DNA from 2 places in the Exiguobacterium sp. EF_C8 genome. Region 2 is predicted to be linked to the other one. Evidence: a T-box and tRNA genes for the amino acid it is inferred to sense, from the RefSeq annotation. Region 2 holds a T-box; the other holds one or more tRNA genes.
The links. A T-box is a leader RNA that pairs with one kind of tRNA and senses whether it is charged. The one in region 2 lies ahead of alaS (alanine--tRNA ligase), so its partner is inferred to be a tRNA-Ala.
Positions count from the first base shown of each region.

Region 1: it has a tRNA-Ala gene. The T-box ahead of alaS (alanine--tRNA ligase) is inferred to sense a tRNA for this amino acid. The anticodon was not compared.

Region 1 covers NZ_CM143264.1:2,898,377-2,914,591, forward strand. The annotation lists gene ACY2IG_RS15270 (S8 family serine peptidase) at 1-3,682, opposite strand, end outside; tRNA gene ACY2IG_RS15275 (tRNA-Ala) at 3,905-3,980, opposite strand; gene tatC (twin-arginine translocase subunit TatC) at 4,085-4,864, opposite strand; gene ACY2IG_RS15285 (twin-arginine translocase TatA/TatE family subunit) at 4,872-5,069, opposite strand; gene ACY2IG_RS15290 (redox-sensing transcriptional repressor Rex) at 5,069-5,728, opposite strand; gene ACY2IG_RS15295 (ATP-binding cassette domain-containing protein) at 5,896-7,797, shown strand; gene ACY2IG_RS15300 (hypothetical protein) at 7,797-8,219, shown strand; gene ACY2IG_RS15305 (flavin reductase family protein) at 8,350-8,943, opposite strand; gene ACY2IG_RS15310 (DoxX family protein) at 8,963-9,361, opposite strand; gene ACY2IG_RS15315 (winged helix-turn-helix transcriptional regulator) at 9,545-9,865, shown strand; gene ACY2IG_RS15320 (flavodoxin) at 9,972-10,427, shown strand; gene ACY2IG_RS15325 (haloacid dehalogenase type II) at 10,497-11,156, shown strand; gene ACY2IG_RS15330 (hypothetical protein) at 11,203-11,772, opposite strand; gene tsaD (tRNA (adenosine(37)-N6)-threonylcarbamoyltransferase complex transferase subunit TsaD) at 11,801-12,808, opposite strand; gene rimI (ribosomal protein S18-alanine N-acetyltransferase) at 12,805-13,239, opposite strand; gene tsaB (tRNA (adenosine(37)-N6)-threonylcarbamoyltransferase complex dimerization subunit type 1 TsaB) at 13,253-13,906, opposite strand; gene tsaE (tRNA (adenosine(37)-N6)-threonylcarbamoyltransferase complex ATPase subunit type 1 TsaE) at 13,903-14,352, opposite strand; tRNA gene ACY2IG_RS15355 (tRNA-Met) at 14,472-14,548, opposite strand; tRNA gene ACY2IG_RS15360 (tRNA-Met) at 14,583-14,659, opposite strand; gene ACY2IG_RS15365 (NUDIX hydrolase) at 14,789-15,259, shown strand; rRNA gene rrf (5S ribosomal RNA) at 15,378-15,493, opposite strand; rRNA gene ACY2IG_RS15375 (23S ribosomal RNA) at 15,541-16,215, opposite strand, start outside.
Region 2 covers NZ_CM143264.1:2,210,407-2,226,621, reverse strand. The annotation lists gene mnmA (tRNA 2-thiouridine(34) synthase MnmA) at 1-562, shown strand, start outside; gene ACY2IG_RS11960 (tetratricopeptide repeat protein) at 576-1,241, shown strand; gene ACY2IG_RS11955 (VOC family protein) at 1,288-1,836, opposite strand; gene recD2 (SF1B family DNA helicase RecD2) at 1,953-4,178, shown strand; T-box leader at 4,221-4,431, shown strand; gene alaS (alanine--tRNA ligase) at 4,489-7,131, shown strand; gene ACY2IG_RS11940 (IreB family regulatory phosphoprotein) at 7,166-7,435, shown strand; gene ruvX (Holliday junction resolvase RuvX) at 7,432-7,854, shown strand; gene ACY2IG_RS11930 (DUF1292 domain-containing protein) at 7,869-8,156, shown strand; gene ACY2IG_RS11925 (DUF1292 domain-containing protein) at 8,143-8,436, shown strand; gene mltG (endolytic transglycosylase MltG) at 8,515-9,663, shown strand; gene ACY2IG_RS11915 (O-methyltransferase) at 9,735-10,373, shown strand; gene udk (uridine kinase) at 10,390-11,037, shown strand; gene greA (transcription elongation factor GreA) at 11,094-11,567, shown strand; gene mtnN (5'-methylthioadenosine/S-adenosylhomocysteine nucleosidase) at 11,620-12,318, shown strand; gene ACY2IG_RS11895 (beta-ketoacyl-ACP synthase III) at 12,425-13,369, shown strand; gene fabF (beta-ketoacyl-ACP synthase II) at 13,371-14,609, shown strand; gene ACY2IG_RS11885 (peptide ABC transporter substrate-binding protein) at 14,707-16,215, shown strand, end outside.

The sequences.
Region 1 (16,215 bases), 690 kb from region 2:
TGTACGTGTTTTTTCCTTTTTTGAGCGTCACTTTTTTCGTGATCGTCTTTTTGAAGGCTTTCATGACGTACGGTTCTTTGAACGTCCGGCGGTATTCCGCGCTACCATTGAAGTCGAAGCGTAATTCGCTGTAGTTATCGCGAAGTACGATCTTCATCTCAGCTGTTTTTGTTTTACTTGAGACGGTTTTTGGTGCTGTGACGCGAATCGTTGGTAATTCTGTGTCGATGATGACTTGACGGTTGAACGCCACACGATTCCCTTTTCCATCGTATGCTTCGACCTTGAATGACTTGACGCCATCTGTCGTGTACGTCACGTCATGGCTGAACGCATAGTTTTGTTGGGCTGCATCGAAACGCAGTTTAACAGTTTTTCCGTTGATCTTGAACGATTTGATACCTGACTCATCAGAGACATGACCCGCGATGTTGATGACTTTTGATGTTGCAAGACCAAGAGCGACCGGTGTATCGATTTGAACATTTGGTACGGCTTTATCAACGCCTGTCGTGTTGACGTCTTTTTTCACACTGTTTCCAGCATAGTCTTTGACGACGAAGGCAATCTTCGCGCGCTCCGGCAGATCCGTCAACGTGTACGCTTTTTCTGTTGCGGCAAGTGGTTGCTTTAAGACACTTTTGCCATTGACGAGGATATCGTATGACGCAACTCCTGTTCCTTGGTCGCCTGCTGTCCATGAAAGTGTTGATTTCGCAGCATCCCATTTCACAGTAGCTGCTGGCTTTTTCGTATCGACATAGACTGGGAAGAGATTCGTCTGCCATTTTGCGTTCGGATAATCGATCACCGATTTGACTTTGTAGTAGTAAAGACCATCTTTGACCGGTTTCCCGTTGATCGTTCCGTCCCAAGCAGCGCTTGTGACTGGTGTGTAGCCGTCCTCTGAACCGCTGTCGTAGTAGTTCTTGACGACGTCCGTTTGCATATCAAGCTTCTGAAGTGTTGTTTTATTCCGGTCAAGAATCGAATACTCGACTTTTTTCGCATTGCGAAGGAATGAGATGATCGGGAAAGCTTCATCTGCGCTACCGTCGTTGTTCGGTGAGAACGAGACTTTGTTCGCGACAACTTTTCCAGCGGCATTCGTACCAAGGAATTCGAAATCATCCTTCACTTCAGTCGCTAGACCTGTCAATCCATAGAACGTGTTGTTTTTATCGTACAATGGTGCATCTAAAATCGGAGCTTGATCCCATTTTCCTTTGAACCCAACATAAGGAACTGTCAGTTCTGGATTTTTGCTCTTCGTATCGATCAGACGGACGAATCCTTCGACGAAGTAGCCGTTTTTAAAGACTTGTTCAAGCGGAAGCTCGTTCGCCCAGTCAGTCGTGTTCTTCAAATCGACGGACACGCTGACTTTCGTTGAGCTCTTCGGATTAATCGAGACCGAGCTCGCTTTCTTCGAGCCGACTGCAAATGAGATCGGGTATGTGCCTGTGTTGGCATCTACCGTACCGATCGTTCCTTTTTTGAAGATTCCATTTGCTTCAAGGAAGTTCGATCCTTTTGCACCGAGATCTGATTGAACCGTTCCCGCTAGCTTATACGTCACTTTTTCATTGCTGTAGTTTTTTAAATCAAGCGTGAATGTGAACTTCTCGCCGACTTCCTTCAAGGATGCCTTGCCTTCACCTGACTTCGTCTCTGTGATGACGACTGGTGTCTTCATCGCAGCACGAAGATCCATCAGTCCAGCTCCCTCACGACGTGGGGAGTAGAAGTTGCCTGTTTTCAATTGTGCGTTGTATTTTCCTTGATCGAGTTGCGGACGCGATGTATTCATCAAGATGTTTTTGGCGAGTTTAACGCGTGTTGCACCAGTGACTTTGAAGTCCTTCGCAATCCGTTGCATGACGAGTGCTGTTCCTCCAGCGACGTGTGGTGCTGCCATCGATGTACCGCTCATGACGCCATACTCGTTATCATTAAGCGTCGAATAGATTTTCCCACCTGGTGCCGTGATTTCCGGCTTGAAGTCAAGGCTTGGCGTGACACCCCATGACGTGAAGTCAGACATTTGTCCTGCGACCGGGTTATCGGTTGAGACCGCTTTTCCGTCAAATGTCACTGCGATTGCCTTGCCTTCTTTTGCTTTTGCTTCGAGATCATTCCCGTCCGCGATGCTAAGCGTCACGAGTGGAATCGTCGGATTGTTGAGCGCCATGCTGACGTAATCCCCATGATCGACTTTACCACGGACGATGACACCTGCTGCGCCTTGCTTCTCAGCTTCTGCTTGAATCATGCTGTAGTTAAAATCACCTGTCCGCACGACGAAGACGACTTTCCCTTTGACGTCTTTACCTTCATAGTTCGAAGCTTGACCGTCACCGACATACACGACATCCTTCTTCTCTTTATCGAAGACGGCAATCGGATTCGGCGAATCTTGTTTTTGGTATGCCAAATAACCGGCATCCTGACCGTCGATCGTCAGCGCCATGCCTTCAAGCGTCAATTTTGTATTTTCGAGTGACGCGACTTGGAGCGCCTGGCTCGTCAATCCTGGTGCACCAACGACACCGATATCCGGGTTTGCTGTATATGGATTACCCGCACCATGACCTGCAAACGCCGAGTTACCAGCAGAGATCGCACACAAGATACCGTTGTTCATCGCGTTGACGATCGCGCGTTGCTCCGGATCATCTGCGTTGACGAACGATGCCGTCGAACCCAGGCTCATGTTGATGACGTCCGCTCCAAGTGCGATGGCATCATCGATTGCTTTGATGTAGATATCACTAAATGTCGATGGCATCCCTGGATCGTTACCGAAGACCTTCATCGCGAGGAGCTGTGTTTCTGGAGCGACCCCTTTAATGCCGCCGTTCGCTTCATCCCCGTTTGCTCCGACCGTACCTGCGACGTGCATCCCGTGCATCGATGCCCCCGCACCTAAGTCACGGATTTCGCTGTCGTGATCGGCATAGTTATAGCCGTACGGTACTTTTTCCGTGAAGTACTTTCCTTTTAAGCCTTTTGTTTCTTTCGCACTCTCGACCTTCGAAGAGGTTAAATCCACCTTTGTCTCTGGACTCAAGACCATGTCCTTGTGAGATGGATCAATCCCCGTATCGATGACCGCGACGACGGTTCCTTCCCCTTTGAAGCCATAGTCCTGCCACGTTTCCTTCGCATTGACCATGTCCTTGCTGTACAGCATGTCTGGCTTGGCACCTTTATCTACGGTTGGGCGCGCATATTCGTGCGCGATATGTACACTTTTGACTCCTTCGAGTTGTTTGATATCTTCGATGTCACCGAACTTCACTTCACCACTGAATCCGTTGATGACGGTTGTGAAGCTTTCTTTATATGTAACAGGAATCGCCTTTTTAGCGATAGCTGACTTGACTGATTTTTGGACGCTGACGAGTCGATCCTTGATCGATTCCTTTTCGGCATTGCTCAATGTGCTATACCGCTTGTTTTGAGCTTGGGCGATTTGAATCGCCGGTTTTTGTTCCATCTCGATGACGACTCGGACTTTATCCGATTGTTTGTAGTTCTTTTCTTGCCCCGATTTCTTCAGTGAGAGCGCCTGCGGTTTTTGACCCGTCGCTTTGTCTTGCGAGGACAGTGCACCTTGCGCACTGACTAGATTGGAAGACGTCATTAAGACGGCTGCCATAAGTGCAATCTTCTTCTTCATGCGTTCGTTTCCCCTTTTCTGTAAAACCATAGTAGTAATACTAATAAAACAGTTTAAAGAAAATTCTGTATTTTTAGTTTAATGAAGTTAATGGAAATAAACAATTTATATTTGTATATTTTTTTAATTTATTTCTTTTTGGTGACATTTTATATTTGGAAGGAATTTAACTGGGAACATAAAAAAACTCCTCGAGCACTCGAGGAGTTGAACGTATGCACTTGGTGGAGACTATCGGGATCGAACCGACGACCTTTTGGCTGCCAGCCAAACGCTCTCCCAGCTGAGCTAAGCCCCCATGAATTATCTTTAGTATACGCATCGCTAACTGCTTTATCAATATAAACATAACGCTTTCATAAAAAAGAATTCCTCCCGAAATGGCTGGAAGGAATTCACGATTCATTTATTCAATTCACGCATCAAATCCGCCTGTCGTTCAAGCTCTGCCTGTTGCTCGAGGATCAAGACCTTTTTATACGTCCGCGCGGAAATCAAGATACTGATTTCATAGAGAACGAACAACGGCACTGAGATCATCAAGTGTGACGTCACGTCCGGCGGTGCGATCAATGCCGCAACGACGAACAGCGCGAAATACGCATATTTCCGATTCTTTCGCATGAAATATGGCGTCACAAGACCAAGACGTGTCAGGAACATCGTCACGACCGGCAATTGGAAGAGAAGACCAAACGGCATCGTCAACCGGATCAAGAAACTGAAGTAGTTTTCGACCCCGATGACTTGCTCGATCCCCAATTCTTTCCCGAGATCCGTTGAGACTTCGAGCAAGAAGGGAAGCAACCAGAAATACGAGAAGGCTACACCAGCCAAAAATAGAAAGAAGATGACTGGAATATATGTCAGTGTTGCTTTTTGTTCCTTTTCATAAAGCCCTGGTCGGACGAATGCCCACAGTTGATACATCCAGAACGGTGACGCTAAAATCAGCGCGATGATGAACGCAAGATTCAAATACAACATTAAAGGATCGGCGACGTTGAAGGCATTTAATCCGATACCGAGCTCTTTTAAGTCCGCTTGCAGAAAACGGACGAGCGGTCGGACGAGCGGAAATGCGACAGCGAACAGGACGACGACGATGAGGAGCGACCAGACAATCCGCTTACGCAGTTCGTCTAGGTGCGACGTCATGCTTTGTTCTTGATCAACCGTCATGATTCAATCACTTCTCTTTCGGTTCGTCCTTTTTATCGTCGTCCATGATGCCGTTCGTGGCATTCTTGAACTCTTTCAATGTTTGACCGGCAGCACGACCGAATTCCGGTAACTTCTTCGGTCCGAAGATGATCAACGCGACGACAGCAATTAATCCGATACTCGCAGGTCCGATACCTAACGTGAGCGGGATAAGGTTTTCCATTATGATTTCACTCCTTCAGCTGATTGCGAATAATGCTTCATGAAATAAACTAACGACTGCAACTCGATCGATAAATCGATGTGATGAACCCGAACGCTCACTGGCACGTTCAACCGTGCAGGCGTGAAGTTCAGAATGCCTGTCACACCATACTCGACTAACTCATCCGCTACTGACTGTGCGAACTGGGATGGAACCGTCAAGATGGCGACATCGACCTGATTCGCTTCGATTTGTTCTTTCATGTCCGAAACATGATAGATTGGAACGTCATGCGTCGTTGTTCCGACCTTCTCTTCGTCCGCATCAAACGCAACGACTATCCGAGTACTATTATTCTTTAAAAAGTTATAATTTGCAAACGCTGTTCCGAGATGACCGACCCCGATCAAGGCAACATTCGTCACCTCATCTTGATTCAAGGTTTTCCGGAAAAACGTTAAGAGATGTTGAACGTTATATCCATACCCCTTCTTCCCTAGTGCCCCAAAGTAGGAAAAGTCGCGACGAATCGTTGCTGAATCAACCTTCACCGCCTCGCTTAACTCAGCAGAAGAGACGCGGAGCTTACCTGAATTGTATAAACTTTGGATGAAACGATAATATAGCGGCAACCGTTTTGCTGTCGCTTGTGGAATTTTTGTGTCTGGTCCATTCATCCTGCAGTTCCCCCTTCGGCCACATCCATCGTGGCACCCAAATCTTTGCAAAAAGCTTTCTACTCTCCTTGATTGTAAACCACTTCACATAGAGTCACAAATAATATATTCCGCAGGACCTCGCGCTTTTGTTCGTGATAGACTAAAGGGTGGAAGGATGGATGGAAATGATACTCTTACAAGTCAACCAACTCTCGAAATCATTCGGCGTCGAGCCGATTTTAGAAAATATCAAACTAGAAGTACAGGAGCGCGACCGAATTGCGCTCGTCGGTCGAAATGGTGCCGGTAAATCAACCTTGCTCAAAATCATCGCTGGTGAACTCAGTCATGACTCGGGCGATATCATGAAAGGTAAAGATGTCAAAATCGGTTATCTCGCGCAAGACAGTGGTCTCGAATCGAACGAGACGATCTGGAACGAGATGCTGACCGTCTTTGAACATCTGCAAGAACAAGAACGAACACTGCGCCGGATGGAAATCGAGATGGGCATGGAGCACATCTTGAACGACCCGGTCGCGTACGATCGTCTCTTGAAGACGTATGATCAAGCGCAACACGACTTCTCAGAAGCCGGTGGTTATCAGTTTGAGGCGAATATCCGCTCCGTCCTGCACGGCATGCGCTTTTATCCAGACGATTACTCGCGCCGGATCCAGACATTGTCCGGGGGTCAACGGACACGGCTCGCCTTAGCGAAGATGCTCCTGCAAGCACCAGAGCTTCTCATTCTCGATGAGCCGACGAACCACCTGGATATCGATACGCTTGCTTGGCTTGAAAGTTACCTCGGTGGTTATCGTGGTGCCGTTCTGATCGTCTCGCACGATCGGTACTTCCTCGATCAAGTCGTCAATGTCGTCTATGAGCTCTCTCGTAATGTCTGTCGTAAGTTCACGGGGAACTATACGAAGTACCTCGAGCAAAAAGCGGCATTGTACGATCAAGAAATGAAACAGTTCGAACAGCAGCAAGAAGAAATCGCAAAGATGCAGGACTTCATTCAACGAAACATCGCTCGGGCGACGACGACAAAGCGTGCTCAAAGCGTTCGAAAACGGCTCGAGAAGGTCGACCGGCTCGATCGACCAGATGGAGATGAACGCAGTACGGTCCTGTCCTTCCCAATCGAAAAACAGAGCGGGAATGACGTTCTTCAAGTCAATCAATTGGCAATCGGTTACGAAGAAGCTGTCTCAAAAGACATCACGTTCCGCTTGCAACGCGGTGAATCACTGGCACTCGTCGGACCGAACGGAATCGGGAAGTCGACGCTCTTAAAAGTCCTCGTCGGTCGTTTACGTCCTCTCTTCGGTGATTTCCGTTTCGGAACTGGCGTCTCGATCGGGTATTACGATCAAGAGCAAGCGGAACTCAATGACCGGAACCGTGTCATCGATGAGATTTGGAACGAATGGCCACTGATGCGCGAACAAGAAGTCCGTTCTGTGCTCGGACAATTCCTGTTCAGCGGCGACGATGTCTTCAAAATCGTTCATGAATTGTCTGGTGGCGAACGCGGACGTCTCGCGCTCGCAAAACTGAAACTCCGGAAGACTAACGTCCTCATCCTTGACGAGCCAACGAACCACTTGGATCTTGATTCGAAGATGGTCCTTGAGAACGCTCTCGTCGACTATGAAGGTACGCTACTCTTCGTCTCCCATGACCGCTACTTCATCGATCGGATCGCGACACGCGTCATCGAGATGAGTGAAGCTGGTGTGACAGAATACCTCGGCGATTATTCGTACTACACAGAGAAGAAGGCCGAACAAGAAGAAATCGCTCGCCTTGAAGCCGAAGAGGCAAAAGCGGCAAAAGTCACGGCATCGAAGACGATCGACAAAGAAGCACAGAAAGAAGAAAAAAAACGCCGTCAGCAAATCGAACAACTCGAACAAGATATTGAACGGCTCGAACAGCGTTCAGCGGAAATCGAACAGTTGCTTTGCGAACCGGAAGTCTTTAATGATATTCCAAAAGCGACAGCGTTATCTGCGGAACGGGACCAGATCGATGTCGATCTACTCGAATTGATGGAACGATGGGAGAACCAACACTGATGCGGACGAAAAGCTTTTTCATTAACTTGATTCAAGGACTGCTATCCGGCATCCTTTATTTCGTACCGATGTATGCGGACTACGTGTCGACCTTCATCCGGCCGGATGCTTTTAATGCCGCGCTTCCTTTGTTTCTCCTGATTTCTTGTATGATTGGTCTCGTCATCCAGACATGGAGCGGTCTTTTCGTCAGTTTACTCTCGGGATTATGCTGTACGCTCCTGACGACACAGCTATTCGTCGAACTCACTGACCCGTTGATCCTATCGTATTACGGTAGTGTCTCACCGCTCACCGCTTTCTTGATCAGCTGTGTCGGCATTTGGGCACTCGCAATCGTCTTTTATTTGCTCGATGGCTATCAGTACAGTAAACGTCATGGTCTTGAAGCCTCTTCAAACGAAATCGATTCGCAACCTTGAAGTCCGATCGATGAATCAGATGAACGACATGAGAAAAAGGAGTGGAGATTCCGGTAGCTAGACCGGTATCTCCACTCCTTTTGTTTGAATCAAAACGAATCGTACGATGAATCAAGCATTCACACTACTATCATTTTGTCGGTCGGGCAATCGTAAACGTCTTCCCGATCGTCGCATAATCATTCCCTGCTAAACGAGCGACAGCCTTCAATCCTGCTGCGTCAATCCGGAACGACTCGACGAGTTCATCCGCGACGTGATAGCGCAGTACTTCCCCGATCAACAGATCGGCACCTTCTAGCTCGACGTGTTGCGTTAAGCGCATCTCGAACCGGATTTTCGCTTCCGCGATTCCGGGCACGTCGATTGCATCGCTATCGACGAGCGTTAAATCCGTCCGTTCGAGTTCACTTTCACCGTAAGCGAGTGGCGCAGCCGTCTCATTGACTGCGTCGACGATTTCTTCGCTGACGATATGGATGACATAGCTTTGTTTTGCTAGGATATTACGTGCCGTATCCTTTTGTCCCTGATCCGTCCGTTGTACGGCAATCACCAGTTGTGGCGGACTACTTGATGCGACCGTAAAGAAGGAAAAGGGGGCGGCGTTGACCGTCCCGTCTTCCCCTAGCGTCGTCACGAAGGCAATCGGACGCGGAATGATGCTTCCGATCAGTAATTTATAATTGTCTTTTGCGCTAAGCGTTGATGCCTCGAACTTCATGAATGACCCACCTTTTTCCTCACCCGATGAGTGCAGCGAGTGAATAGTCTCCAGCACCAATCATCGCCACTCCAAGGGCGATAACGATCAATGCCATGTTGTATTCGTACCCGTTCTGCGTCACCCAGTAACCATTCGCACCGTGTACTTTAACGATCGCGACAAGCATCGAACCGATGATGAGGATTGCAGCGATCCAGAGGAATACCCCGCCTGCAAACAATAATCCACCGATTAATTCAGCAAGACCCGCTGTAATCGCGAGTGCTTTTCCTGGCTTCATGCCAATTGATTCGAACCAACCGCCTGTTCCAGCGATGCCGTGTCCACCAAACCAACCAAATAATTTTTGTGTCCCGTGTGCAGCAAATGTTAAACCGATGATTAAACGAATGATTAAAAGTCCTGTATCCATCATTTCTCTCTTCTCCTTTTACCTAATGTATTTTAGTTACTTTAAGTAACTCAATAAACAGACTATATCTTATCACTTACTAAAAGTAAATAGATTTGTTTTAGTTCAAGACGTTACATTAAGTAAAATGATTCGATTTTTTTAGCAGAAGCGGGTATACTACAACTATAGAAAGGATGAGTGCTGATGGAAGAAGTCGCAATCCAACCGGCTCTTTGTCCCAAAGTCGAACATGCCTTTGAAATCTTAGGTAAGAAATGGACGGGTCTGATTTTGCGTCACTTGTTGACGAAGACATGTCGTTTCAATGAGATTCAAGATGCCATTCCCGAATTATCAGGTCGTATGCTCACGGAACGTATGAAGGAGCTCGAAGCGGAAGGCATCGTCATCCGGACTGTCATTCCCGATCGTCCGATTAAGATTCAATACAGTTTGACCGACAAAGGGCGTCATCTCGAACCGGTCATTCGTTCCATTGAGGAATGGGCCGAACTACAAGACTAATGTATGAAAAAGCATCTTCTTCGGAAGGTGTTTTTTTATATGATTTTTTGACATTGATAATCATTATCAATTAAAGTAAGGAAGTACAGCGAAAGGAGGAACATGCATGCAGATTGCAATTGGATTCGTCAGCATGTCCGGTAATACGGAAGATATCGTCTCGATCATTCAACGTGAGCTCGAGCAACACGATGTCAACGTGACGATCACAGAACTGGATCAATTCGTCGGGGAGGATCTATCACGTTTTGATGGTCTATTACTCGGCTCATATACATGGGGAGACGGTGATTTACCGTATGAAGCAGAAGATTTCGTCGAGGAGCTACGGGAACAATTTTTAGACGGGATGCCGGCTGCTGCTTTTGGCTCGGGTGATCTTGATTATCCGAAGTATTGCGCAGCCGTTGATTTGATTGAAGACGCATTAAAAGAAGCTGGGGCGACCATCGTCACGGATGGCTTGAAGATTGAGTTTGATCCGAACACACCGGAGAAACAAGCCGCTTGTCGCGCGTTCGCACAGACGTTTCATCGCTTTTTGCAACAGGTCCATTCATAAGTATCGTTTGAATCCGTCATGTAAGGGAATTCTTAAAACAGACTCTATGAAAGTGAGATGAATGTTTTTATGACGATTCAAGCACTCGTCTTTGACGTCTACGGTACATTATTCGATGTCCATTCCGTCAAAGAACAAGCAGAGGAGCTGTATCCGGGACACGGAGAAGCGATCAGTAAACGCTGGCGAGAGAAACAACTGGAATACTCCTTCTTGCGACAATTGAACGGACAATATGTGCCGTTCAGCCAAGTGACACAAGATGCCCTCCGCTATACGTTACTCGAACTGAAGCTTCATGTGACCGAGGAACAAATCACGACTTTAATGGAGACGTACCTGACACTTGATGTGTACCCAGAAGTTAGCTCTGTTCTCGAGACGATGGCGCATAAGCGTTTGGTCGTCTTCTCGAATGGTTCCCATGATATGCTCGATCCGTTGATCGAACAGTCAGGTTTAGCCGATCGGTTCGAACATCTCGTCAGTGTTGATGACATCAAACACTATAAACCAGCACCTGCTTCTTATATGCATGCGTTGAACACACTCGGTTTAAAACGCGAGGAGATCCTCTTCATGTCCTCGAACGGTTGGGACATCACCGGGGCAAAGAGTTTCGGCTTCAAAACGGCATGGATCAATCGAAACGGACTTCCGGTCGAAGAATTAAATCTTGATCCGGATCGCATCTATGATGACTTGACCGGTATCACTGAATGGCAATGAACGAACAACAGCGGACTCCTTTTTAGGAATCCGCTGTTTTAATGGATTAGTAATTGGAAAGACGTGAGTAGCCCTTCTTGAATAGATCGAGTTTCAGCCCGCCCTCTTTTTCGATGAAGAAGAGGTATTCGTTTTGATCCGTATCTTTATAAAAGACCTTAAATAACGTCACAGTCCGTTTTTTATTGTTTTCAACAGCTGTCACCTCGTGCTTCGAGATCACTTCTGCTTGGACTTGTTCCGCATCCATCTTTTGAATCATCGGTTCGAATGACTTCTTCTCTTGATCCGTCACCGGTGTTCCGGGAGCAATCATGAAATAATCATCACTCGCCTTGTTCGTTAAACCGTACTTCCGATCGACGATGACGACGTTACTGAGCTTCCCATTGATTGTCTGATCAAAAGCGTACAACTTTTGAATCCGGGTTTTTTCCCCTTCTGCTCGTCCGATTTCGTAAAGTGGACGTTGTTTCGTGTTCGTCTCGACCGCTTTCTTATCGGGTACGAGTTCTTCCTTATAGGCGACTTGGTATGCGTTGACGATTTCTCGGACCTGAAGTCCGATCGCGACGATGACCAGTACCGCTAACAATGCGATGATGACTTTTTTCATTCCATTTCCCCCAAGTTGTTCGGATTCCTTACTTTAAATCTAGCCCAGGTTCTGCGTTCATGGCAAGTGTCGAATAGCGTAACGCGCGATATGGATGAATCGCAGCCGCTCCGATCATCGCCGCATTATCTCCACACAAGTGCATCGGCGGAATGACGAGATCGATTCCTTCCTTCGCACACGCTGCTTCGAGACCGTGACGTAATCCTTTGTTGGCGGCGACACCACCAGCAAGCAGCAGTTGGCGTCCCCCTTTATCCTTCACGGCACGGATCGCCTTCGTTACGAGGACTTCGACGACGCTCGCTTGGAAACTCGCAGCTAAATCTTCCGGGATGATCACTTCTCCCCGTTGCTCAGCGTTATGCACGGCATTGATGACCGCTGACTTTAAACCGCTGAAGCTAAAGTCATACGAGTCCTTCTCGAGCCAGACGCGTGGAAAATGGAACGTATCCTGACCGGTTTGTGCCAACTGATCGATTCGTGGACCACCTGGATACGGTAACTTCAATGTTCGAGCGACTTTATCATAGGCTTCCCCTGCTGCATCATCTCGTGTTTCACCGATGACTTCATATACACCGTCTTCTGGCATGTAAATCAGTTCCGTATGCCCACCTGATGCAATCAAACAGACGAGCGGGAATTCAAGCTCTTGTACGAGACGATTCGCGTAGATATGACCTGCGATATGATGAACACCGATCAAAGGCTTATTATGCGCAAAAGCAAGTGTCTTTGCCGCACTGACACCAACGAGTAATGCCCCGACCAGTCCGGGACCTTCCGTGACAGCGATCGCATCGATATCGTCGATCGTGACGTTTGCTTCCGTCAACGCATCATCGATGACGTATGTGATTCGTTCGACATGATGTCGTGATGCCACTTCAGGCACGACTCCACCGAATCGTTTATGACTTTCGATTTGAGACGAGACGACGTTCGATAAGACGTTGGTTCCTCCACGGACGACGGCAGCTGCCGTTTCGTCGCAACTCGATTCAATTGCTAGAATCAATGGTTGTGTCATAAGTCTTCTCCCTCCAGCTCCAGCCAATAGATGGCAGCATCTTCATTGTTGTCCTGATAATATCGTTTTCGGATACCAACATAGTGAAATCCGAGTTTTTCATATAAGGTTCGCGCCGGTGTGTTCGAGACACGTACTTCAAGTGTCATCGCTCGTAAATCGAGTGCACGACCGACCGCGATCAATGCCGTTAGCAAGTCTTCCCCAAGTCCTTGTCCGCGGTGCGACTGCTTGACGGCAATATTCGTAATATGTCCTTCATCCGCAATATGCCACAGACCAGCAAACCCGACGATACCATCTTGATCGGCAACGACATAATAGGCATTCGGATTTTGTGTCATTTCTGCTTCGAAAGCATCCAGTGTCCACGGTGTCGCAAACGATTCGAGTTCGACGGCGTGAACACCTGCAGCATCGTTTACGGTCATGCGACGAATCCCCTTACTCATGACGCTGTGCCTCGATCCATTTCGCTTCTGCTTCAGCCAGACGCAGGTAACGTGGCTCAAACGCATGCGCTTCGACTGTCTCGCGTGTTGCACCGAGTAAGGCGAGCACTCCGGCACGCGGCGTCCGAAACGCAGGAGCCGCCTTTTCAAATGGTTGAAGAAGTTCTTCAAATGTATCGATGTCTCCTGTGACGAGCGTATCTGGCGCTAACGTCTTCACAAAAGAGGCGATTTCGACATGTTGTTCTTCACCGATTCGTTTCCCGGCATCGTATACTCCGACAAAACCTGATCCGCGTCGTGCATCTTGAATCGCTGCAACACGTCCCGTATGACCTGTCGAAGCCGCCATCAACTCAAGTGTCGAGATGGCAACGAGCTCGATGCCCAGTGTATACGCGAGCGTCTTCGCTGTCGTCGCTCCAATCCGTAATCCGGTATAAGAACCAGGACCGTCAGCAACGACGACACGTGTCAGTTGAGCCGGTGTCCATTTTGCTTCCACCATCAAGCGCTCAAGCAACGGCATGAGTTTTGTCGCATGATTCAAAGACGTGACGTAAGAAGCTTCTGCTACGATCTGTTTTCCGTCTGAAAGAGCGACCGATAATTGTTTCGTCGATGTATCAATAGCTACGATTTTCATGATCTCAATCCCTCACATAATGTAATGTATCGTTCTCCGATCGGTGTCAGCTCAAAACGGCGGCTATCGTCACCCGTTCGCGTAATCGTGATTGCCAACCGCTCCGGTGGAAGGCTATCCGCAATCAATTCAGACCACTCGACGACGGCGACGCCTTCACCATTCAAATATTCTTCAAGTCCGATATCATCACCGGAACCTTCCAGGCGATAAACATCCATATGATAGAGAGGGAGACGTCCCGTATAGACTTTCATGATCGTAAAGGTAGGGCTATTGACATGACGCGTCACACCTAATCCTTTCGCAAAGCTTTGAGTAAAGGTCGTTTTCCCAGCACCTAAATCTCCGTCAAGCGTAATGACCATCCCTGCTTCAGCACGTCGTCCGAGTTCAAGAGCTAAGGCAGTCGTTTCTTCCAAGCTGTTCATTTCCAGTTCTATCATACGATGTCTCCTCCTTTAATACGTACTGTTCGTCCTTCTCTATTGTACCGGACGAAAAAGGCAAAAAAAAATACGAAACGCTGAACGTTTCGTAGTAAAGTTGAAGTTAAGTTTAAAATTGGTTGCGGGGGCCGGATTTGAACCGACGACCTTTGGGTTATGAGCCCAACGAGCTACCAGACTGCTCCACCCCGCGACGATAAACGTTTCGGATTTGATTATTTAAAAATTGGTTGCGGGGGCCGGATTTGAACCGACGACCTTTGGGTTATGAGCCCAACGAGCTACCAGACTGCTCCACCCCGCGATGATATAACGTTTCGACAGATATTAATATAACATGTGTCTTTTAAATTGGCAAGTCTTTTTGCCTCATTTCTTTTTACTAACTGTCCTAATGAATATTCTTCTATACTGATACGAAAGGAGTGAACAGATGGGATATTTATTAGATTTACGAAAAATCGTAGGAAATCGACCGTTGATCAGCGTAGGCGCGACCGTACTCGTCATGAATTCACAATTTGAACTGCTATTTCAATATCGTTCGGATACGCACAGTTGGGGGCTCCCCGGTGGTTCAATGGAACCGGGTGAGACACTTGAAGAAGTCGCGATGCGTGAGTTGCAGGAAGAAACCGGACTTCAAGCACAAAGCGTTCAACTGCTAGACGTCTTTTCTGGTCCTGATTACTTCTTCCGTTATCCAAATGGTGACCAAACCTACAGTGTGATTCATCTCTTTCAAGCAAAAGACGTATCCGGTACATTACAAATGACAGATGGAGAGAGTCTCGACTTACAATATTTCTCCTTAAATCAATTACCAGCACCTCTTGAAGCGCGTGCTGCAGCGCTATTACGTCAAATCAAGTCTCGCCTTCTTGACACAACACCTTCTTTTTAATCTAGATGCTTGTCTTAAAACTGACTTGATGACGGATTGACGTTCACTTGTCAGTTTTTCTATTTCTTTCGGGACTACACACAAAAAGACCGACCTGCAATCTGCAGATCGGTCAAGTGCCTGGCAACGTCCTATCCTCACAGGGGGAAGCCCCCAACTACTTTCGGCGTTCAAGTGCTTAACTTCCGTGTTCGGCATGGGAACGGGTGTGACCACTTGGCTATCGTCACCAGACGACGGGCTCGCGCCCTCAAAACTGAAGTCATCAACAATGCATCTGCTAGAACAAGGCCTCGACCGATTAGTATCACTCAGCTCCACATGTCGCCATGCTTCCACCCGTGACCTATCTACCTCATCGTCTCTGAGGGGTCTTTCTTGATTACTCAAAGGGAAATCTCATCTTGGAGGGGGCTTCATGCTTAGATGCTTTCAGCATTTATCCCGTCCGCACGTAGCTACCCAGCGATGCTCCTGGCGGAACAACTGGTACACCAGCGGTGCGTCCATCCCGGTCCTCTCGTACTAAGGACAGCTCTCCTCAAATTTCCTGCGCCCACGACGGATAGGGACCGAACTGTCTCACGACGTTCTGAACCCAGCTCGCGTACCGCTTTAATGGGCGAACAGCCCAACCCTTGGGACCTACTCCAGCCCCAGGATGCGATGAGCCGACATCGAGGTGCCAAACCTCCCCGTCGATGTGGACTCTTGGGGGAGATCAGCCTGTTATCCCCAGGGTAGCTTTTATCCGTTGAGCGATGGCCCTTCCATGCGGAACCACCGGATCACTAAGCCCGACTTTCGTCCCTGCTCGACTTGTAGGTCTCGCAGTCAAGCTCCCTTCTGCCTTTGCGCTCTACGAATGATTTCCAACCATTCTGAGGGAACCTTTGGGCGCCTCCGTTACTGTTTAGGAGGCGACCGCCCCAGTCAAACTACCCGCCTGACACGGT
Region 2 (16,215 bases):
AGAAGCGAACCTTGCAACAGCTAAGAAAAAAGACTCGACCGGTATTTGCTTCATTGGCGAGCGGAATTTTAAACAGTTCCTCGGTCAATACCTACCGGCACAACCCGGTGAGATGCGGACGCTTGACGGCAACGTCATGGGTCGTCACGATGGATTGATGTACTATACGATGGGGCAACGCCACGGGCTTGGTATCGGTGGCGACGGAGAACCTTGGTTCGTCGTCGGAAAAAACCTAAAAGAGAACATTCTCTATGTCGATCAAGGATTCCATAACGAATTATTGTATTCGGAAGGATTACTTGCTTCAGATGTCAGTTGGACATCTGAACGTCCAGTCGGTGAGACATTCCGTTGCACAGCGAAATTCCGTTACCGTCAACAAGACACAGCCGTCACGGTTCGTGTCCTTGAAGATGGACTCGATGTTTCGTTTGACGAACGTCAACGGGCGATCACACCAGGACAAGCGGTCGTGTTCTATGATGGAGACATCTGCCTCGGTGGTGCCACAATCGATGCAGCTTATAAAGCAGGCGAACGCCTCGCTTATTTAGCGTAAGGAGCAAAAGAAGATGAACTATAATGAAGTAGGGTTCCGGCATCTAGAAGCTGGAAATTATGAATTAGCAGCGCAAGCTTTTAATGATGCGATCGAAGAAAACCCAAAAGATCCGACGGCGTACGTCAATCTTGGAACATTACTCCAATCGATGAACGACGCTGATCGTGCCCTTCGTTTTTATGACCGGGCACTGATGATTGATAATACGTTTGCGAGTGCCTATTATGCGAAAGGCGCTCTGTTCTTTGCTGCCGATCAACTCGTCGAAGCAGAGGAATCATTGCGCGCAGCGTTATTGTACGGACTTGACGACGCGGATCTCCATTTCATGCTAGGGATGACGTATCAAAAACTCGGTGATCCAGTACGCGGCTTACCTCGTTTACAACGCGCGTCAGAACTAAACGGTGTCGATATCGAGATCTCGTTCCAATACGGACTTGCCTTAGCGCAAAACGAGAAGTTGGAAGAAGCGGTCGAGATGTTCGAGCATGTCTTGATGCTTGACGAAACGCATACAGATGCACGATACAATTATGCGATTGCTCTTGCCTTCCTCGGTCAACAGGAAGCCTGTTATGCAGAACTTGAAGCCGTTCTTGCCTATCAGCCGGAACACGCCCTTGCACGAGATGCAAAAGCGAAGATGGATGCGTTATTAAAACAAGCAGATTGATCTAAAAAAGACGATTCCAGGCGGAGTCGTCTTTTTTGTATGGTATTTAATTCCCGACTTCACGGATGACACGAAGCGGAGGTCCGGAAAAGTCTTCATAGGCTTCATCCATGTTTTTCGTATACAGTTCGATGACGTTATTTTCTGTATCCTTGAAATAAGCGGAATACTCTTTTTGGTTCGAGGTCTCCTGTTCATCCCATTCTCTTAGCTTCACGGTGATTGAAGCTTCCCGAAGCTGATTTAAGGCTTGCTGGAACTCGTCCTTCTCAACGTAAAAGGCACAATGGACATGGACTCCGCCTTCATCGTACAACGTATCCCATTCGGAGACCGGTAAATGTTTAACGGTTCGTTCTTCCATCGTGAAGTCCCGTTTCAGCCAAAGACCGAGTCGGGTGTTGCCGCCAATGTAGAGCCACGTTGCCCAGACCCCATCTTGTTTAGATTGTTCTTTGCTCGGCTCAGCATCCTCAGGTGCCCATTGCTCGACAATCGGAATACCAAGTGTCTCATTCCAAAAGCCAAGGGCGCGATCCATATCCTCGACTTCAAGTACTAATTCACACAATCCTGCAATCGGTAAACGTGCCATCCTTGAACTCCTCCTCTTAACGAAATGTTTCACGGTATCTTTCCCTGATTTAAAATCCGGTAAACGAATGCTATGATGAAAGCAGCGAATGAAAAAGAGAGAAAGAAGGTGGAGTGATGGAGCACCCCCATCAAGTCGTCGGGCGCGTCAAACGTGTGCTCTTTTCTTCTGAAGAGGAAGCACACTCCATTGTACTGGTCGCCGTCAAAGAAAAGAACTTTGAATTAAAAGAGACCGAGCTCGTCATTACGGGTACAGGAGTCGGAATCGAACTCGGAGGGACGTATCAAGCATTCGGTCGTCTCGTTGATCATCCTCGCTTCGGAAAACAACTGAAGGCGGAGCTGATTCGCCGATCGGTTCCGATGACTAAACATGCGACGATCCGCTTCTTGACGAATGGTTCGTTCACCGGCATTGGTCCGAAAACAGCGAAAAATATCGTCGATGCTCTTGGAGAAGACGCAGTGGATCTCATATTAAAGGATGAACGGGTACTGAATCAGGTGCCTGGGTTAAAACAAAAACAAGCAGACATCATATTGAATCGACTCGCGACGCTATACGGTGTCGATCAGTTGATGCTGTTCTTAGCACCGTTTGATGTCACACCGAAGCTGGCGGCAAAGATCTATGCCGCGTACGAGGGCGACGCCATGGCACGGATTCGGGAGAATCCGTATTCCTTGATGTATGAAGTAAACGGGATTGGCTTTAAGACAGCCGATCATATTGCCGCGCACCTCGGACTTGTCGGATTACACCCGGAGCGTGTCGCTGCTTCGATCATGCATATATTAGAACAAGAAGCGGGCGAGGGACATGCCTTCGCGACGGTCGACTCGCTATTGCAACGGGCACCCCGTCTGCTAGGGGAAGATCCGGGAGAGCGGCTAGAACAAGCGATCGAACTATTGCTCGCTGAAGATAAGGTCAAGCTTGAAGAAGGTTGCTTGTATTTACCGACGATCTTTTATGCGGAAGTCCGCGCGGCGAAGGAACTAGCACGCGTCATGGCAAACGGTGCCGAACAAGAAGTCGATGTCGCGACGATCCTTGAAGCAATTGGTCACCTCGAAGAACAGTTCGGCATGGAATATGCCGCGCAACAGCGAGAAGCGATCGAGTTAGCGGTCAAAGCGCCGCTGATGGTCTTGACTGGTGGACCGGGTACCGGTAAGACGACTGTCATCAAGGGAATTTTGCATGCGTTGCAAGAAATTCATGACTGGCCGCTTGAGAAGAGTCGCGTCAAGACAGGGGATGTCTATCCATACGTCCTTGTTGCACCGACGGGACGTGCCGCTAAACGTCTATCGGAAGCAACAGATGTACCGGCGATGACGATTCACCGTCTCTTAAAGTATGATGGAACGAACTTTCAACTGAATGAGGATCAGCCGATCACGGGAAAAGTACTGATCATCGATGAATCGTCGATGATTGATATCTACTTGTTATCGAGTTTGCTTCGCGCCGTCCCGAATGGCATGAAGATCTTGTTCGTCGGTGACCGCGATCAATTGCCATCCGTCGGTCCAGGACAGGTGCTGGCAGACTTGATGGATACGGAAGGAATTCCCGTCGTCCGTTTGAACGTCGTCCATCGTCAAGCAGAAGATTCTTCGATATTGCGTCTTGCGCACGATTTGAAGAACCGGACGACGTCTGCTGATTTGTTATCACCACTTGCGGATCGCCGCTTCTATACTGCGTCTCCGCAAGAGACGTTACGGGGCATCTCGGCCTTCGCGGAAAAAGCACTCGCAAAAGGCTACTCGAAATTCGATGTACAGGTCCTCGCGCCGACTTACCGTGGTCAGGTCGGGATCGACGAATTGAATGTCGCCTTGCAACGCGTCTATAACCCGGAGGAACCGAAGAAACGGGAAGTCAAACAAGGGACGCGGATTTACCGGACCGGGGACAAGATTCTCCAGCTCGTCAACAATGCGGAAGAAAACGTCTATAACGGAGATATCGGCGAAATCGTCAATATCTTCTTCGCTAAAGAGAATGTCGATAAAGTCGATAAAATCATCGCCCGGTTCGATCAGACGGAGGTCGAGTACAACCGGAGTGATTGGGATCAATTCACGCACGCCTATGCGATTACGATCCACAAAGCGCAAGGATCTGAGTTTCCGATCGTCTTGATGCCGGTCTATTTCACGGGGGCGTTCAAACATTCCCGAAATTTAATTTATACGGCAGTTACTCGGGCAAAATCGAGTTTGTTATTATTCGGTGATCCGCGTGCGTTCCATAAAGCGTCGCAAGAAGAGGAACCCCGGCGCCGAACACGATTGATCGAACGACTCGGTGGGGTGACAAAGACTTGACGGATGCTGTTCGATAGGTAATAATCACGATAGATGAATGGACGTAACACGTTGATGGAAGATAAGTAAAAGGAAAACTCGAGTCCAGAGAGAAGTGAGTCTGCTGCAATCACTTTCTCGAGTCCCTTTGAAGCTCCTTCCGGAGTCGGGTGTAAACACCTGCGGGTCATCCCCGTTATCAGATGTTCGAGGTAGGCAATGGATTGCTTACGAACGAGGGTGGTACCACGGAAGCGATGCTTTCGTCCCTTTTCAGGGATGAAAGCATCGCTTTTTTGCGTCCAAATAAAACCAATGGAGGTAACTGTTCATGAAAGCTCTAAAACCATTAACGGGTGCACAAATCCGTCAGATGTATCTTGATTTCTTCCAAAGCAAAGGGCATGCGATCGAACCGAGTGCTTCGCTCGTACCGGTCGAGGATCCATCGCTCTTGTGGATCAACTCGGGTGTTGCAACACTCAAGAAATATTTTGATGGTCGTGTCATTCCTGATAATCCACGTATCGTCAACGCACAAAAATCAATCCGGACGAACGATATCGAAAACGTCGGGAAAACAGCGCGTCACCATACGTTCTTCGAGATGCTCGGAAACTTCTCTGTCGGTGATTACTTCCGTGAAGATGCAATCAAATGGGGTTGGGAACTCTTGACGAGTGATGACTGGTACGGTCTTGACCCAGAACGTCTTTCGGTCACGATTCATCCGGAAGATGACGCAGCGCGTCAAATCTGGCTTGAACTCGGCGTACCGGCTGAGCGGATCATTCCGCTTGAAGATAACTTCTGGGAAATCGGTGAAGGTCCATCTGGTCCGAATACGGAAATCTTCTTCGATCGTGGTCCAGCTTTCGGAGACGATCCGAACGATTCAGAACTTTATCCAGGTGGCGAAAACGAACGCTATCTCGAGATCTGGAATATCGTCTTCAGTCAGTACAACCATGATGGACACGGCAATTACACGGAACTTCCGCGTAAAAACATCGATACTGGGATGGGACTCGAACGGATGGCGTGTGTCATGCAGGACGTGCCGACGAACTTCGATACGGATCTGTTCATGCCGATCATTCATAAGACGGAAGAAATCAGCGGCAAGATCTACCGTGATGATTCGAAACTTGATGTAGCATTCAAAGTCATCGCAGACCACATCCGTACTGTATCATTTGCGATCGGTGATGGTGCTCTTCCTTCGAATGAAGGACGTGGATATGTCCTTCGTCGTTTACTACGCCGTGCGGTTCGTTATGCGAAGATGCTTGGGATCGAACGTCCGTTCATGTATGAACTCGTTGATACGGTTGGAAATGTCATGGTCGACTTCTACCCACAAGTTCCGGAAAAAGCGGACTTCATCAAACGCGTCATTAAAAACGAAGAAGAACGTTTCCATGAGACGCTTCATGACGGTCTTGCAATCTTGAACACGGTCGCTCAGACGTCTAAGGCAAACGGTGAGCACATCATCAGTGGCGAAGATGCGTTCCGTTTGTATGACACGTATGGTTTCCCACTCGAATTGACAGTTGAGTATGCGGAAGATCATCAGATGTCTGTTGATGAAGAAGGCTTCAAACAAGCGATGGATGCACAACGTCAACGGGCACGTGCAGCGCGTGAAGAGAGTGGTTCGATGCAACAGCAATCGGAAGTCCTCTCAACGCTAAAAGATAAGAGTACGTTCGTCGGCTATACCGACCTTAAGGCGGATGCGAAAATCATCGCATTGTTGCATGATGGAGAACGAGTCACAGAAGTCGCTGCTGGTGAAGAAGCACAAGTCATTCTCGACATCACACCGTTCTATGCTGAAAGTGGTGGTGAAGTCGCGGATACAGGAACAATCGAAGGCAAAGACTTTGTTCTTGATGTCAAAGATGTTCAAAAAGCACCAAACGGTCAAAACTTGCATACGGTCATCGTTCGTACAGGGATCGCAACGGAAGCTGCAGACGTCGTTGCAAACGTCGAAGCAGCAGAGCGTAAAGCCGTCACGAAAAACCATACGGCAACACACTTGCTTCATAAAGCATTGAAAGATACGCTCGGAACACACGTCAACCAAGCGGGATCACTCGTTTCTCCAGATCGTCTTCGTTTCGACTTCTCACACTTCGGTGCAGTGACACAAGAAGAGTTGACGAAGATTGAACAAGACGTCAACCAAGCAATCTGGGCATCACTACCGGTTGATATCGAAGAGATGAACATCGCTGATGCAAAAGCAAAAGGCGCAATGGCATTGTTCGGTGAGAAATACGGTGAAACGGTCCGTGTCGTCTCAGCAGGCACATACTCGATCGAGTTGTGTGGCGGAATCCATGTCGGGAACACAGCCGAAATCGGCTTGTTCAAGATCGTCTCAGAGTCTGGGATCGGTGCAGGTACACGCCGAATCGAGGCGGTAACAGGTGCAGGCGCGTATCGTGTGATGAATCAACACTTAGAAACACTCGAACAAGCAGCTGCTGTCTTGAAAACGAAAACGACGGAAGTTCCAGTCCGTATCGAAGCACTGCAACAACAACTTCGTGAGACGGAACGGGCGAACGAATCGTTGCAAGCAAAACTTGCGAACATCGAAGCTGCTTCACTAAAGGACGATGTTGAGGAAATCAACGGCGTACGTGTGCTTGCGAAACGTGTCGATGTCTCAGATATGGATGCCCTTCGCGGTATGATGGATGAGTTGAAGAGCTCACTCGGATCAGCGATCATTGTTCTCGGTAGTGCGCAAGGTGAAAAAGTCAATCTCGTCGCAAGCGTTTCAAAAGATTTAATCGACCAAGGCTATCATGCTGGTAAATTGATCAAGGAAGTCGCAACACGCTGCGGTGGTGGCGGTGGCGGTCGCCCTGACATGGCTCAAGCTGGTGGGAAAGATGCGTCTAAATTAGAAGAAGCACTCGCGTACGCTTCACAATACGTGCAATCACTGGCATAATAGAAACGTAGTGTATATGAAAGAGGTGATGAACGTGAGTCAGATGGATCAAACGATGAAATTCAACTTTCCAGAAGACGATAACAAAGCAGCGACACGGGATGTGTTGTTGACGGTCTATCATGCTTTAGAAGAAAAAGGATATCATCCGATCAACCAAATCGTCGGCTATCTCCTATCTGGAGATCCTGCTTACATTCCTCGTCATAATGACGCACGTAACTTAATTCGTAAGATTGAACGTGACGAATTGCTCGAAGAACTCGTGAAATCTTATTTGGCGGAGAGTGGAAATTCAAAATGAAACGTGCAATGGGACTAGACGTCGGTTCGAAGACGATCGGGGTAGCGGTCAGTGACTTGATGGGCTGGACGGCGCAAGGTGTCGAGACGGTCAAGTGGACGGAACCGGATTACCCAGAAGCCTTCAAACGGCTCGATGTCATCATGGAGACATACAATGTCGAAATCCTAGTCATTGGTCTTCCGAAAAACATGAACGGTTCCATCGGTCCCCGTGCGGAGGCGAGTGAAGCCTTTGCGAAGGAAATCGAACAGCATACTGGGCTTGAAGTCGTCTTCATGGATGAACGGTTGACGACGATGCAAGCAGAACGGATGTTGATCGATGCCGATGTCAGCCGCAAGAAACGAAAACAAGTCATCGATAAGATGGCTGCCGTCATGATCCTGCAATCGTATTTGGATCGGGCGAATCGATGAAGGGGGAGAAACCGATGGCTGAAGAAAAACGTCAGTATCTCTTTCCAGATGAAGAGGGCGGCGAACATCTTTTCGAAGAATGGTACCGTTACTCAAGTGAACGTACAGGAAAAACCTATCTATTTCTTGAAATGATCGGTAACCCTGACGAAGGAGCGGATGATCTAATCATCTGTGAGATCGATGAATATGGAGAAGGCGAAGATGATTTTGAATTGAGCCTGATCGATGAAAATGATGAGCAAACTTGGGATGAACTCGAGCTTGCGTTAAAGGAGCGGATCACTGATGCAACAGAATGAGCCAACACGTTACGTAATTCCGGACGGCGAAGGAAATGATTTCGAATTCGTAGAACGTCTGCGTTATGAAAGCCCACGTTCGAGCAAGACATACATCTTCCTCGAGCCAATCGGAGCAGATTATGACGAAGCAGAAGAAGTCGATATCTTCGTTTACGAACTCGACGAATACGGTGATGGAGACAACGACTTCAACCTCGTACCAATCGACGAAGACGATACAGCGACTTGGGATGAAATCGAAGAAGTCTTTAACACGCTCGAAGATCAGTTAGACTAACCCGACTCATGACAGGTGACGTCGTAAGAGACTTTCTCTTACGGTGTCACCTTGTTTTAAGAGAAGAAGGAGGAACCGATGGAGAACGAATGGAAGCAAAATGCTGAAATCGAAAAAAGGCGACGCCGGACATCACGCCGGATCACGCTGATCATCCTTTCTGTATTGTTTACGATTTTTCTAGTTACCAGTGCGGTCATCTATGTCTTTTTGAAAAATGCGCTTGAACCGGTCGATGAAGCAGCGACGAAATCCGTCAAAGTCGAAATTCCTTTAGGCGCAGGAACGAGTACGATCGCGTCCTTACTAAAGGAAAAAGATTTGATTGCAAACGAGACGATTTTCCGTTATTACGTCCGTTATAAGAATGAATCGTCATTCCAGGCGGGTACATATACCCTGTCACAAGCCATGTCCCCGGATGAAATCATCAATGAATTGAAAACGGGAACGGTCATGAAGGCAGCGGATGTGAAAATCACGTTACCTGAAGGCATCACGATGGATCGTCAAATTGATTTAATCGCGAAAGCGACGAAGTTCAAAGAAGAGACGATTCGTAAAGAATTGACGGATGCGATGTTCATCGATGCCATGATTGAAAAATATCCGATGTTGACGGATGAAGTGAAGAAGAATGGCGTCTTGTACGCACTTGAAGGATATCTCTTCCCAGCAACGTATGAGTTCGATAAAGGAAAAAGCATTGATCAAATCGTCGAGACGATGCTCGACGAGACAGAAAAAGTCTACGATGAAAATGAGGATGCCATTCAAAAGTCAGGCATGACCTTCCATGAAGTGCTCAGTCTCGGTTCAATGGTCGAGCGTGAAGCCGCGACACCGAAGGATCGTCGTGAAATCGCAGGCGTCTTCAAAAACCGTTTAGATGATGGCATGAAACTTCAGTCGGACCCGACGGTTTGGTATGGCACAGGCGAGAATACGGCATTGACGACGCTGAAGGATCTTGAGAATAACTCGAAGTACAATACGTATAAGTACGAAGGAATTCCGATTGGTCCGATTTCAACAGTCAGTAAGGATTCCGTATTAGCTGTCTTGAACCCGAATAAAACAAAATATGTCTATTTCTTCGCCCGTCCACCAAGTGATACACATCCACGAGGACAGATTCTTTACGAAGAGACATATGAAGAACATCAACGAAACGTCGTTAAGTATAAACCGGAATGGGTGGAATACGAAGCGAGTAAAGAGCAATGAGCAACGGGTTGGGTTGAAGCGGAAATGACGCTTCAAGTCAACCTGTTTATGCGGAAGAGGGAGTGAATGGCGTGAAGGATTTCACGACCTATGTCGAATCGATGATTCATCCTCGTGATGCCCTACTAGAAGAAATGGAGCGTTATGCGGAAGAACATCATATACCGATCATCGAGTTGACCGGTTCCGAAGTCTTGTTGTCGCTCCTGCGATTACAGCAACCGAAGTGTATTTTAGAAGTCGGAACAGCAATTGGTTATAGTGCGATCCGGATGGCACATGCGTTACCGGATGCGCGTATTACGACGATCGAACGGAATGCAAAGCGGTATGAAGAAGCAAAAACCTTCATCGCCCGGTCAGATGTGGCGGATCGGATTGACATCATTTTTGGTGATGCAGTAGAATTAGCCGAAACGCTTGAAGACCAGTTTGATGCAGTCTTCATCGATGCAGCTAAAGGACAGTATAAAAAATTCTTTGCGGGATATGGGCGACTCATTCCAGAGGGTGGCGTGCTTTATACGGACAATCTCTTCTTACACGGAGATGTCCTTGAGCCTGACCCGAAGACGTTCGATCGAAGAAGACGTCGGCTCGTGCGTCTTGTCAAAGAATTCACGGTCTGGATGATGGAACAAGAACAATATGATACGACGATTTTTCCGCTCGGTGACGGTGTATCCGTCAGTCGGAAAAAGTCGAAATGATGGAGGAACGAATGACATGCAAAAACCGGTAGTAATAGGCGTAGCGGGCGGAACGGGTTCAGGGAAGACGACGGTGGCACGTTCACTTGTCGATGCGTTCCCAAGCGAATCAATCGTCATGATTGAACAGGACGCATACTATAAAGACCAAAGTGAATTATCAATGGAAGAGCGATATCAGACAAACTATGATCATCCATTTGCTTTCGATAATGGTCTTTTGATCGAACACATTCAAGCGCTCCGCGAAAACATTGCCGTTGAAAAACCGGTATATGATTATGTCGCACATACACGTGCTCAAGAAACGATTCGTCTCGAACCACGTGATGTCATCATCGTAGAAGGAATTTTAGCGCTTGAAGACGAACGGTTACGGGAACTAATGGATATTAAGGTGTTCGTCGATACGGATGCGGACGTTCGCATTCTTCGTCGGATGCAACGTGATATCAACGAACGTGGGCGTTCAATTGATTCTGTCGTTGAGCAGTACACGAATGTCGTCCGTCCGATGCATCTGCAGTTCTGTGAGCCGACAAAACGTTATGCGGATATCATCGTACCAGAGGGCGGCGAAAACCACGTGGCAATCGATTTACTCGTAACGAAAATCCGAGCGATCCTTGATTATCGTTCGGCACTTGATCAAAGAGGATATTGATTCCAAAAAAGATGTGAATATACTATACTAGTGGAATAAAAAGGAGCGTGACAAAAATGGCAGAAAAGCAATACTACATGACGCTTGAAGGTAAAGCGAACATTGAAAATGAATTGAATGAATTGAAGTCAGTCCGCCGGAAAGAAGTCGTCGAGAACATCAAGATTGCCCGTTCGTTCGGTGACCTTTCAGAGAACGCAGAGTATGATTCAGCAAAAGAAGAGCAAGCAATGGTCGAAGGCCGGATTGCTCAACTGGAAGAGATGCTTCGCAACGTTGCCATCATCTCGGAAGAAGAGAAGGATATCTCAGTCGTCGGTATCGGAACGACAGTCACTTTCTTGAGTGTCGAAGACAACGAAGAAGATACGTATACGATCGTTGGTAGTGCCGAAGCAGATCCGTTCACGGGTAAAATTTCGAACGAATCACCAATCGCAAAAAGTTTAATGGGGCACCAAGTCGGAGATCAAGTCTCTGTACCAGCACCAGGCGGCGAATACGCAGTAAAAATTACATCGATCAAATAAAGAACACAGGAGCCGGAGCAATCCGGCTTTCTGTTTGATGGAGGAATGGACCATGCCAATCGCAATCATCGGCGCAATGGAAGAGGAAGTCAACTTATTGCGCAACGAGTTGTCAGAACGTAAAGATACAGTCATTGCAAACTATCATTTTTATGAAGGACTCTTGAATAGCGTTCCTGTCGTCATTTTGAAGTCAGGAATCGGGAAAGTGAACGCTGCGATCGGTACGACATTATTGCTTGACCACTACAAACCAACTGCTGTCATCAATACCGGCTCAGCAGGCGGATTTAAAGAAGGCTTAACGGTTGGGGATGTCGTCGTCTCAACAGAAGTACGTCACCATGACGTAGACGTGACAGCGTTTGGTTACGAATATGGTCAGGTACCTGGAATGCCAGCTGCCTACCAAGCAAATCCAAAGCTCGTAGCAACAGCAGAAGCTGTCATCGAGCGGATGGATGCAATTCGTGTGGTTCATGGATTGATCGCGACAGGTGACTCATTCATCCATGATTCAGAGCGTTCTGCTCAAATTAAGGCGCACTTCCCAGAAGTCGCAGCCGTCGAGATGGAAGCTGCGCCAATCGCACAAGTCTGTCATCAGTTTGGTGTTCCGTTCGTCGTGACACGTTCGATTTCAGATAGCGCTAATGAAGAAGCGTCACTCTCGTTTGATGAATTCCTCGAGATTGCGTCAATCAATTCCGCTAAAATGGTCATGGAAGTCGTTCGGACGTTAGCAGAATGAGGTAGAAGGAAGGGCACGGGAGACCTTGCTCTTCCTTTTTTCTTTGACAAAAGCAAATTAACGCTTTATATTAGTACCAGATACTAATAACAAAAGGGGATGCCTTATGAAGATCGGGATTGTAGGATTAGGAACGTCTTTGCCATCACGTCGCGTAACGAATGATGAGCTAGCAACGACGCTCGACACAAGTGATGAATGGATTCGGACACGAACAGGAATCGGGGCACGACGAATTGCAGCCGATGATGTGGATGTAACAGACTTAGCGACGGAAGCGGCTCAGAAGGCACTCGATGATGCTGGATTGACAGTAGAGGACATCGGTTTGATCGTTGTCGGAACGGCAACAGGACGTGCGTTCCCTTCTACAGCCTGTATCGTCCAAGAGCGCCTCGGAGCACGAGGGGCGACCGCTTTTGATATCAGTGCGGCCTGTAGTGGATTCATTTTCGCATTACAAACAGCTGCAAGCATGTTATCAACAGTCGAAGGAAAACATGCACTTGTCATCGGTGCCGAAAAAATGTCGAGTATCGTTGACTGGTCAGACCGGTCGACAGCGATTTTATTCGGGGATGGTGCAGGAGCGGTCGTCATCGGCCAAACTGAGCAAGATGGATTAAATGCTTTTGAACTCGGAACAGACGGACGTGGAGCCCATCTGTTGTTTAAAGATATCGATGGACCAATCGAGATGAACGGTCGCGAAGTCTTTAAGTTCGCTGTTCGTAAATTACCGGAAATCGTTGAGAAGGTCATTCAAAAAGCAGACAGCACGCTTGAAGATGTCGATATCTTGATTCCGCATCAGGCGAACCTACGCATCATCGATGCAGCGTGTGAACGACTGCATATTCCGCAAGAAAAGGTCATCGTTACGATCGATGAGCATGCGAATACATCTGCTGCTTCGATTCCACTCGCACTCGAAGAAGCACGTAAGCAAGGTCGTCTGACACTAGGTACGAAACTTGTACTTGCTGGCTTCGGTGCCGGATTGACTTGGGGAGCAGCATATATTACTTGGACTAAAGGAGAGAACACATAAGATGATGAGAAAACGCGTTGTAGTCACAGGAATCGGGGCATTGACACCAATCGGGAATGATGCGAATACATTCTGGGATGCATTAAAAGAAGGAACGAACGGAATTCGTCCGATGGAGCGTCTTGATATCGATGAGTATCCAACGAAGGTTACAGGCGAATTACAGAACTTCGATGTCACAGAATTCATTGAGGCGAAAGAAGCACGGAAAATGGATCGCTTCGTTCATTATTCACTTGTCGCAAGCCTGGAAGCTGTAAAAGATGCTGGAATCGACATTAAAGAAATTGCAGAACGTGCTGGGGTCTGGATCGGATCTGGAATCGGTGGCGTTGAGACGATCGAGAAACAAGCGAAAATCTACTTTGAACGTGGACACCGTCGTGTCAGCCCATTCTTCATTCCAATGATGATCCCGAATATGGCAAGCGGTCAGGTATCGATTTATACTGGAGCTAAGGGACCAAATAACTGTTCCGTCACTGCATGTGCTTCAGGAACGAATGCCATCGGAGAAGCACTGCGTGTCATCGAACGTGGTGACGCGGATGTCATGATTGCTGGTGGTGCGGAAGCTCCGATCACGAACTTAGCATTTGCTGGTTTTTGTGCCAACAAAGCGATGTCAACGAACCACGATCCTGAGACGGCAAGCCGTCCATTTGACGAAGGACGTGACGGATTCGTCATGGGAGAAGGAGCAGGAATCTTAATTCTTGAAGAATATGAGCATGCAGTAGCACGTGGTGCAAAAATCTATGCGGAAGTCAGTGGATATGGATTAACAGCTGATGCGTACCACATCACAGCTCCGGATCCAGACGGAGACGGTGGAGCACGCGCGATGGCGATGGCGATTCAAGATGCGGGCATCACTCCGGAGGCAGTCGGATACATCAATGCTCATGGAACGAGTACACCAATGAACGACATCCTTGAAACAAAAGCGATCCACAGTGTCTTCGGTGAACAAGCGAAACAACTCGTCGTCAACTCGACGAAATCGATGATCGGTCACTTACTTGGTGGAGCAGGTGGCGTCGAGGCGATTGCGACGATTAAATCATTACAAGAACAAACAGTTCACCCGACGATTCATCTCAAACAGCCGAGCGAAGGCTGTGATCTCGACTATGTGACAGAAGGTTCACGTCACGTCGAAATGACTTATGCGCTCAGCAACTCGCTTGGGTTCGGTGGACACAACGCATCACTCGTCTTCAAACGGTATGAAGCTTAAGCTCAAGCGACTCCCTTGAAACATCAAGGGGGTCGCTTTTTTGATGAAATTCTGATTCAATAAAGAAATGCGTGTTTGACGCAGAAAGGAGTCGTTTATGGCTAACATCACAAAAAAGACATCGATCATGGCACTGCTCCTATTTTTACTGATTGCACTTAGTGGAATGCTCATATATCGTCTGTCGTCGTCTCAAGAAACTAAAACAAGTAACGAAACAAAAACAGCAAAAGTCGAACTGATTGAATCATCGCTTCCGAAAACGTCAGATATTGCGCTGGCGACAGATAGTCGTTCACAGACACTTTTAGCGCAATTGTATGAAGGCTTATATGTCTTTACTTCCGGAACATCGGTCCGTCGAGGTTTAGCGCAGGATATGTCAGTCTCGAAAGATCGATTGACGTATACGATTCAACTCAAAGAAACGAAGGATGCCAATGGTCAGCCGATTACGGCGCAGCAGTTCGTCGATAGTTTTCGGCGTATCGCTGCTAATCAAACCAATTCACCGTATGGTTTCTTGTTTGAAGTATTTAAAAATGGACGCGCCGTCAATGATGGAAAAATGAAACCAGAGCGTTTAGGGGTCAAAGCCAAAGGGCGCAATCAACTTATCATCACGTTGAATCAGCCGGTTTCGAATCTAAAGGAATTACTTGCGATGTCCGTCTTCTATCCACAACCGGAATCAAAGAAGTGGGAAGAACTTGTTGGAAATGGTGCATTTACACTAGAAAAAATGTCGAAAAGCGGATATACGCTTAAGAAAAATGATCAGTATCATCAGCAAAACGTTGTCACAGTAGCGAAAATAGAAAGCCGTATCATTCCCGATCATCAGACGCAATGGAGTTCGTATGAGAAAAGCAAGGCGGCTATCCTTCCATTACAAGAAAGTGTCGAAACACAAGGTGATCAGGTTTCACGACCGACCTATCAAAAAAAGCGGAGTGGTGTCTTTTATATCGCCTTTAATCAAAAAAATGACACGTTCCGCGATACGACACTCAGAAAGCGGATTGCTCACGCTTTGATGGAAAAAGAATCAGTTCAACTTCCTTTAGGGTATGCAGGTATTCCGACGAATCGATTCGTCGTCACGGATACGAACGTATTGATGTCAGAATCCGTTCAAGAGAAACCTGAAAAATCACAAGAACATAGTAAACAACAAATTGAGATGCTTAATTTTGATGATCCACAAGCAAAACGGATTGGGGAACAACTCGAAACCTATCTTGAGAAACAAATACCTGAAATTAATATCGTTCTTAAGCCGGTTGCGATCGAAGAGAAAATTAATAAAGAACAATCATCACAATATGCGATGACGCTTACTGGCTGGATGCCAGATTATCCAGGACCGCTAGCCTATTTAAATCAGTTCGTCTCAGACAATCCTTTAAATTCGGTAAATTATCAATCCAAGGTATACGACCAGACAGTTGAAAAAGCAAGAAAAGAAAAAGAGATAAAACGAAAACAAGCACTCTATCATCGAGCCGAAGAACGGTTAATCCATCAGGATGCTGTCGTCGTTCCTTTGTATCAGACGACTGAGAAATTATATGTTTCTGATACGATTCAAGGAATTGAAGTACCG